Regions from separate parts of the Blastococcus sp. SYSU D01042 genome, predicted to be linked through region 2. Evidence: predicted binding sites of a transcription regulator. Region 2 holds the regulator's gene; the other holds the start of a gene.

Region 1 (4,411 bases), on a different contig from region 2:
TCGGCGTCCTCGTGGCCGTGGTAGCCGTCCTGGCGTGGATCCTGCCGGAGCTGCTCTTCCTGCTGTTCCTGGCGTTCCCGCAGGTCTGGTTCATGGTGGCGGACCTGCGGCGCGGGGTGCTGTGGACGCTGGCCCTGGGCGCGGCCGCGACCCTCGGCCCGGTGGTGCACTGGGCGCAGGGCACCGAACCCTTCGACCTGCAGACGTTCGTGGGGCTCGGGTTCAGCCTCGCGATGGGCGCCTGGGTGACCAGCGTGCTCGCGCACAGCGAGCAGCGGGCGGATCTGATCCGCGAGCTCGAGTCGACCCGCGCGGAGCTGGCCCTGCTGCACCACCAGCAGGGGATGGTCGCCGAGCGGGAGCGGCTGGCCCGCGAGGTGCACGACACCCTGGCGCAGGGCTACACGAGCATCGTGGTGCTGGCCCAGACCGCGGCCGCCGCGCTGCCGGGGGAGCCCGCGACCGCCGCCGAGCGGCTGGCCGTCATCGAGGAGGTCGCGCGGGAGAACCTCGCCGAGGCGCGGGCGATGGTGGCCGCCTTTGCGCCGGTCGCGCTGGACTCCGCGAGCCTGGTCGAGGCCCTGCAGCGGCTGGCCGAGCGGTTCCGTCGGGAGACCGGCGTCGCCACGCGCGTGGACACCGCGGCGCTGGGCGGAGGCGGCCCCGCGCTCAGCCGCGCGGAGGAGATCGTGCTGCTCCGCGGGGCACAGGAGGCGCTGGCCAACGTGCGCCGGCACGCCTCGGCCACCGCCGTGGTGCTGCGGCTGAGCCGGGTGGGCGCCGGGGAGGACGCGCAGGTGTCGGTGCACGTGGAGGACGACGGCGTGGGGTTCGACCCCGCGGTCTCCGCGGGCGTGGGGCTGGCCGGACTGCGCGACCGGGCGGAGGAGGTCGGCGGCGCCGTCGACGTCCGCTCGGCCCCGGGGGAGGGGACCCGCGTGACCGTGCGGGTGCCGGCCCAGTGATCAGGGTGCTGGTGGTGGATGACCACCCGGTCGTCCGCGGCGGTGTGGTCGGCTGGCTGGCCGCGCAGCCGGACATCGACGTCGTCGGCGAGGCGGGGGACGGGCTGGAGGCGCTGGCGATGGCCGCGGCGCTGGCGCCGGACGTCGTCCTGATGGACCTGCGCATGCCGCGCATGGACGGCGCCACGGCGACCGGCCGGCTCGCCGCGGACCACCCGGGCGTGCGGGTGCTGGTGCTGACCACCTATGACACCGACGCCGACATCGTGCGGGCGGTGGAGGCGGGCGCGACCGGCTACCTGCTCAAGGACACCCCGCTGCCGCAGCTGGCCGACGCCGTCCGCGCCGCCGCGCGCGGGGAGACGGTGCTCGCGCCGCCGGTGGCCGCCCGGCTGGTGTCGCGGATGCGGGCCCCGGCGGCGGACGCGCCGACCGCTCGCGAGCTGGAGGTGCTGGCCGGTGTGGCCCGCGGGCTGACCAACGCCGACATCGGGCGGGAGCTGTTCATCGGCGAGGCGACGGTGAAGACGCACCTGCTGCGGGTGTTCGCGAAGCTGGGCGTCGACGACCGCACGCGGGCGGTGCTCGTCGCGGTGGAGCGGGGGCTGCTGCCCGCACCCGGGCGCTGAGCGGTCAGGCGCTGAAGGCCCCGTCGCGGAGGACGGGCACGACCCGGCTGCGGTCCACCTCGACGGCGATCTCGACATCGGCGGCGAAGCCGCTCGCCGTGAGCTCGATCCCGGAGGCGCAGCCGCGGACGGCGTCGGGGACCGAGCGGGTCGCCTGGAACGCCGCCGCGGCAGCCGCGGCCTCGGGGGACGGCCTGACCCCGGTGCGCTCCAGCAGCGCGGCGATGACGGCGCCGGCGCCGAGCAGGTCCTCCAGCGCCGGGCGGAGCGTGCCGTCGGGCCAGCGCTCACCGGCGGCGATCACGGTGACCGGCGATCCGCCCTCCAGCCACCCGGCGACGGCGGAGGCGTTGCGCAGGCAGGCGGCCACGACCGTGCCCCCGCCCGCGGCGGCGGCGATGGCGGAGCCGTTCGGCGAGGGGAGGACCAGGCGCCCGGGTGCGGGCGCCGCGCGCAGGGCGGCCGGCGACAGCGACCACGGGTGGTCCGGCGTCACGTCGCGGCGGCCCACCGCCAGCCGCGCGTCCCTGTCGCGGGCCAGCGTCTCCGCGCGGGCGTCGCACCAGGCCACGGGGAGGACGGCGGTGCCCCGCTCGACGGCCACCGACACCGACGTGGTGAAGGAGAGGACGTCGACGACGACGAGCGGGCCGTCGTCGGTGTGCAGCGCCGCCGCACCGGTCGCACCCCAGTCGAAGCGGACGTCGTGGGCCTGCTGCGCCCAGGGGCTCTCCGGCATGCGGACCTCCGGTTGCTCTGTTCGCTCTCGCGGAGCCTCCGGCCCGCAGCGGCGGGCTGTCAAGCGTCCTCAGCGACCTGTGGACGGGTGTCTGAGCTGCGGATTCATGGGGTGCGGCGTGCTCGATCGCGGTAGACTTCGAACACCTGATCGAACCGGTGGAGGTGTTGTGAACGAGCTGGCCGAGGCCCTCGACGCGCTGGCCGGCGAGCGGCTGGACGGCCAGTTCGGCGCGGCCCTGCTCGAGCGACTGGGTCCGTTGCTCATCGCGGCGAACCGGCTGGCCGCCGAGGTGGCGCGGACGGTGCGGCAGTGCGAGGTGGCCGGCTCCGCTGAGCACGACGGCAAGGCGTCGATGGCGTCGTGGCTGCGCGGGCACCACCGGCTGAGCGCGAGCGCGGCGAGCCGGCTGGTGCGCAACGGGCGGGCGCTGGAGCAGCTGCCGGCTCTCGCTGCGGCCGCTGCGGCCGGGGGTGTGACGGCGGAGGCGGTGGGCGTCATCGCGCCGGTGACGTCGGCGGAGAACCTGGCCCGGGCCGAGGAGCAGGGCGTGGACGTCGGCGCGGTCGACGCCGCGCTCACCAAGGTGGCTGCGACCCGGCCGCACGTCGAGCTGCGGCAGGTCGTCGGGCACTACCTGGCCCGGCTCGACCCCGACGGCACCGAGCCCGACCCCACCGAGTTCCGCAGCCTGGTCACCGCCCGCGACAGCAACGGTGCGATCACCGGCCGGTTCGTCCTCGACGCGATCGGCGGGGAGAAGGTGCTCGCCGCGATCGAAGCGATCCGGCAGGCGTCGCGTCCCGCCGGGGACACCCGCAGCCGCGGCCAGCAGTCCGCCGACGCCCTCGTGCAGCTCGCCGACAACGCCCTGGCCTCCGGCACGCTCCCCACGATGCGGACCGTCAAGCCGCACGTCGCGGTCACCATCGACCTCGACGACCTCGTGGACACCTCGACCGCCGGCGCAGGCGCCGGTCGCACCGGGTTCGGCGGGGTCATCTCCGCCGCCCGCGCCCGCTGGCTGGCCTGCGACGGCAACCTCACCCGCATCGTCATCGGCCCCGACGGACAACCGCTCGACGTCGGCCGGACGCACCGGGTGGTCCCGCCGCACCTGCGCCGCGCCGTCGAGGTGCGCGACCGCACGTGCGTCTTCGCCGGTTGTGATGCGCCCAGCCACTGGTGCGACGTGCACCACCTCCTGCACTGGATCGACGACGGCGACACGTCGCTGGTCAACTCGGCGCTGCTGTGCGAACGCCACCACACCAAGGTCCACTCCGGCTTCCGCGTCGAACGACAACCCGACGGACGATGGCGCACCTGGCGCCCCGACGGCAGCGAGATCCGGCTGCCGCAACCGTTCCTGGTCCCTGCCTGAGCGTCAGACGAGCGCGGCTCCGTCGTGCCGGTCGGCCGTGAGCACTCCTCGCTGCGCCGGGATGCCCGCGGTGAGGGCCGGCTCGGGAACAGCGGGACGGCCGAAGAACCACCCCTGCCCGTAGTCGACGCCGAGCGTGCGGAGGACGGCCGCCTCGTCGGCGGTCTCGATGCCTTCGGCGACGACCCGTGCCCGCAGACCCGCCGCGAAGTCGACGAGCGAGCGGATGAGGACGGTGCGCACCGCGTCGCTGTCCAGCCCGCTCACCAGGCTCCGGTCGATCTTGATGACGTCGGGTGCGGTGACCACGATGTGGCGCAGGGAGGAGAACCCGGCACCGACGTCGTCGATGGCCAGCCCCAGCCCCGCGGCGCGGAACGGCGCGAGCACCGCGGCGATCGCGTCGTAGTCGTCCACCTGGTCGTGCTCCGAGAGCTCGAGCAGCACCCGTTCCACGGGCAGCTCCGCGAGCAGCTCGCTGCACGCGGGCGTGAGCAGCGTGCCGGGGGAGACGTTCATGGCGACGTAGCCGTCCACGGACTCGAGGTGCGCCGCCGCGCGGCGCAGGGCCAGCAGCTCCAGGTGGTCGCCGCGCCCGATGCTGTGCGCCTCCTCGAACACGACGTCCGGGGCCTTCTCCCACTCGGCGGGGAAGCGGCTGAGCGCCTCCGACCCGACACGCACGCCCGTCGCC
Region 2 (4,411 bases):
AGCTACTTCTTCCACGACGACGGCGCCTCGTTCCCGTCCGGGCACGTCGCCAACGCCGTGCTGATGTGGGGCGTGGCGCGGTGGCAGGCCGTCGAGTACGGGCTGCCCGTCCGGGTGCAGCAGGCGTTCTGGTGGCTGAGCGTCGTCGGGCCGGTGCTCACCGGGCTGTCGATGATCTCGCTGAACTTCCACTGGGTGACCGACGCCGTCGTCGGGGCGGCGGTGGGCGTCGTGCTGCTGGGCGTGGTTCACGCACTCGACGCAATCGTTCTGTCACGCTGGGTTCGTGCCCGAGCAGGCCGGCAGACCGCCTAGCGGCTTCGGAGGACGGCGAGCCACGCGAGCCATCCGGCTCGGCGCGGTGGTCCTCCTGGGTTCCCTCACGCCCGTCGCCGGCGCGGCCGGGGTCGCCGCGGCCGAGGAGGCCGCCCCGGCGGTGCGGTGCCAGATCACCGATCCCGCCCTCGCCGAGATATCCGGCCTGGTCGACCTCGGCGACCGGATGCTGGTCATGAACGACGGCGGGGACCGGCTCGGCGTCTCGGTGCTCGACGCGGCCTGCCAGGTCCTCGAGACCCGGACCGCGGCTGTCGACCCCTACGACCCGGAGGACCTCGCGCTCGGTGGCGACGGCACCCTCTGGCTGGCCGATGCCGGAGACAACACGGCCGTGCGCTCGACCGTGGCGCTGCTCGCGCTCCGCCCCGACGGTTCCGCGGGCGTCCACCGGCTCACCTACCCGGACGGCGCGCACGACTCCGAGGCGCTGCTGCTGGCGCCGGACGGCACGCCGTTCCTCGTCACGAAGGACGTGCTCGGCTCCAGCGGCGTCTACCGGCCCACCGCGCCGCTGTCGGCGGAGGCGACCGTGCCGATGGAGCGGGTGGCGACGGTCAACATGACGCTCACCGGGACCCCGGGCGGCCCGGTCGGCCGCGCCGGTCAGCTGATGATCACCGGGGGAGCGGTGGCCGGCGACGGGCACGCGCTGGCGCTGCGCACCTACACCGATGCCTACGTCTGGCCGCTGACCGGCTCCGACGTCCCGGCCGCCCTCGCCGGCACACCGGTGCGCATCCCGCTGCCGGAGTCGCCGCAGGGAGAAGCCATCAGCTTCACCGCCGACAACCAGCAGCTGGTCGTCGCCAGTGAGGGCGTGCCCAGCGACGTCGTGGTCGTCCCGATCCCCGCCGCCACCCCGGGGAGCGCGCCGGCGTCCTCGGGCGCTGCGGTGCCCACGCTCAGCGAGCTGACCGGCGACGGGAGGTCGGCCATCACCTCGGCGATCATCGCCGCGGTCGTCGCCACCCTGGTGGTGTGGATCTGGGGACTGGTGCGCCGGAGCAGGACCCGTCCCTGACCCGGGGCGGACGTCCGCGCCGGCCCCGTGGGGTGGGGCCGGCGGGGAGCTCGGATCAGACGCGCCGCAGGACGGAGACGACCCGGCCGAGGACCGTCGCGTCGTCGCCGGGGATGGGCTCGTACGCGGGGTTGTGCGGCAGCAGCCAGACGTGGCCGTCGCGGCGCTTGTAGGTCTTGACCGTCGCCTCGCCGTCGATCATGGCGGCGACGATCTCCCCGTTCTCCGCCGTCGGCTGCTGGCGCACGACGACCCAGTCGCCGTCGCAGATCGCCGCCTCGACCATCGAGTCACCGGCGACCTTCAGCATGAACAGGGTGCCCTCGCCGACCAGCTCGCGGGGGAGGGGGAACACGTCCTCCACCGCCTGCTCGGCCAGCACCGGACCACCGGCGGCGATCCGGCCGACCAGCGGCACGTAGGTCGGCGCCGAGAGCGGCTCGTCGGTGCCCGGAGCGGCCTCGGCCAGGGGCGCGGCCGGGCTCGAGGTGTCACCGGGCAGCCGGACGTCGAGCGCGCGCGGACGGTTGGGGTCGCGCCGCAGCCAGCCCTTCTTCTGCAGCACCGAGAGCTGGTGGGCCACCGACGAGGCCGACGACAGGCCGACCGCCTCGCCGATCTCGCGGACCGAGGGCGGGTACCCGCGCCGGTCGATGGAGTCGCGGATGACCTCGAGCACCCTGCGCTGGCGCTGGGTCAGCCCGTCGCCGTCGGTGCCGCGGTCGGGGAAGGAGCGCACCGACGCGGTGCTGCTGCCGGTGTCCGGTTCCGTCGTCGCGCTGCGCGTCCGCCGGCCGCCCGACGTCCCGCTGGTCTCCGCCACGTCTCCTCCTCGCCGGCCGCCGGTGCGGCCGTGCTGGTCGTCTCGCAGAGACCGTAGCGCCGATCATCGCGGCTTTCAAACAGGTGTTCGAAGAAAGTCGTCGCGTCGGGTCGCTTCTGTCGGTGGCGTCCGGTAGACATCGCACAGACGTTCGATTCGAACAACCGTTCGAGGACGTGGTGGGCATGCCGGGTCGGAGGAGTGGTCATGGGAAGCGTGGCGCAGGCCGTGGTGGAGTTCGACGAGGCCGTGCAGGCGCCGTGGCGCCCGCCGCTGGCGGGGGGCACGGCTCGGCGCGGGCAGTTGCGCGCTGTGCCGGACCCGGTCCGGCAGCCGTCGCCTCCCCGCCCGCCGGTGGAGCGGGCCGCGGTCGCGCCGGCGGCGGTGCGCCGCACCCCGTCGACGCCGGCGGCCCGGCCCGCGCGGCCCGCTCGTCCCGCGCCCCGGATGGCGCCCCCGGGTCACGGTCCGGTCGTCCCGGCCGCGCCCGGCCTCCGGCTCACCCGCCGCGCCCGGCGCCTGGGCGTCGTGCTCGGGCTGGCCGTCGGTGTCGTCCTCGGCTCGTGGGTGGGCTCGGCGGTCGCCGGCGGAGAGGAGGGCCTCCGCCTGGCCGGGGAGGTCAGCGTCGTGGTCGAGCAGGGCGACACGCTGTGGTCGATCGCGGCGGCCGTCGCGGGGGACGAGGAGGACGTGCGCGCCGTCGTCGCCGAGATCAGGGAGCGCAACGAGCTCCGCGACGCCGCCCTGGTCCCCGGCCAGGTGCTCGTCCTGCCGTGACCGGCTCGCGCACCCTGACCGACCCTCTCGGCGACAGGGCAACACCTCTCCAACCGGACGAGGTCGCTTCGTCAATCCTCGGTCCGGGCGCCTCCACGCAGAGTGGTGGAGCCAGCGCTTACGGTCATCGCGTGTCAGGTACCACGGACAGCCGCGCCGCTGTGTTCACCGGTTCCCCGCAGTCGGTCGAGGTCTACCAGGCCGGCACGTGGTGGTCGGGCGAGCTGCTGGGCTGGCGGCACGACGCCTCGGGCAGCTGTCAGATGTGGGTGCGCGTGGTCGTGGGCGGGGTCGAGGAGACGGCCTGGATCGACCTGGCCGCCCTCCGGCTCCCCGGCGCCGCCGCGCCGGCCCCGGGGGTCGGGGTGATCGACTCCCGCGTGAAGCAGGAGCTGCCGACCGCCCAGGCGGTCTCGGCCCTGCGCGGCCGGGCGCGCACCGGTGAGCCCGCCGCCACCGACGCGCTGCCGCTGCTCCGCGACGAGCCCGCTGCGGCCGGCGCGCCCGCCGTGGACGCCCCCACGGTCGCGGTCGCCCGCCCCGGCGGCCGTCGTCGCGCCCCCGAGACCGGCGAGGTGCCCGTGCTGTCCGCCCCGGCCGCCGTCCCGGCTGCCGCGTCGGCCGGGCGCCACCGTGCCCCCGCCGACCCCGGCCGGCACCGAGCTGCCGACACCGAGGTCTTCGCGGCCGTCTCCGACGCGACCGCCCAGCTGTCCGCCGTGGGCGCCGAGCACGCGCCCCCCGTCGAGGCGCGCCGCGCGGTCCGGCCGCACGCCGGCGCCGGGTGGACCGTCCCCGCTGCGCGCAGCCCCCGGGCGGAGGAGTCCTACGGCCGGTCGGAGGTCTGCACCGGCCGCATCGAGGTCGAGCCCGACCTCCTCACCCGTCCCATGCGGCTGAGCGACCTGGCACCGCACGCGCGGCGTCCCCGGGTGAGCGGCGCCGTCTCCGGCGCCTGACGGGCCGGCCCCTCGGCGGTTGACCCCGGGTCGGCCGCCGTCGGCTGTCCGCTGGTGTGCCCTCGCATGCCGCCGGTGTCCTCCACCCCTCCGCGGGTTGCCGAGTCGGCATGTCGCCGAGTCGACCCGTCGCCATGTCGACGGGTCGGTGCAGCGCGTCGCCGTCCTGGTCCGGCGCGTCGCGCGGGCGTGTCGTGTGACTGCTGGGAAGGCGTGTTCCTGCGGGTGACAGCAGTGTCGGGGCGGAACACGCCGACCGATGCACGTCTTGCACATCTAGTGGGGCCAGGCTTAGGGTTCCACTAGATCTAGTAGTTACAGAGCTGTAAGCCTTGTCCACACGCTGGTCCTCAGGTTCTCCCCGTGACGTCCACCGGATGTCCCCAGGAGGGTCCACAGGACGGCCGGGCGAGGCCGCCGAGGGAGGTGAACCGCGATGCGTTGCCCGTTCTGCCACAACCCCGACAGCCGTGTCATCGACTCGCGGGAGGC

The links. Region 2 encodes LexA, which represses DNA repair genes until DNA is damaged. Its sites were predicted from a motif close to TCGAACANNTGTTCGA; they were not measured.
Region 1: ACI79H_RS00930 (DUF222 domain-containing protein) is a predicted target of LexA. The motif match lies at 2,472-2,487, and genes of this name have one in related genera.

Annotation. Positions count from the first base shown of each region.
Region 1 is NZ_JBJGZM010000001.1:183,708-188,118, reverse strand. Features, by position in the region: gene ACI79H_RS00945 (sensor histidine kinase) at 1-965, shown strand, start outside; gene ACI79H_RS00940 (response regulator) at 980-1,594, shown strand; gene ACI79H_RS00935 (2-phosphosulfolactate phosphatase) at 1,599-2,333, opposite strand; gene ACI79H_RS00930 (DUF222 domain-containing protein) at 2,503-3,717, shown strand; gene ACI79H_RS00925 (EAL domain-containing protein) at 3,721-4,411, opposite strand, start outside.
Region 2 is NZ_JBJGZM010000005.1:45,738-50,148, forward strand. Features, by position in the region: gene ACI79H_RS11155 (phosphatase PAP2 family protein) at 1-315, shown strand, start outside; gene ACI79H_RS11160 (hypothetical protein) at 362-1,360, shown strand; gene lexA (transcriptional repressor LexA) at 1,416-2,183, opposite strand; gene ACI79H_RS11170 (LysM peptidoglycan-binding domain-containing protein) at 2,391-2,960, shown strand; gene ACI79H_RS11175 (hypothetical protein) at 3,092-3,919, shown strand; gene nrdR (transcriptional regulator NrdR) at 4,356-4,411, shown strand, end outside.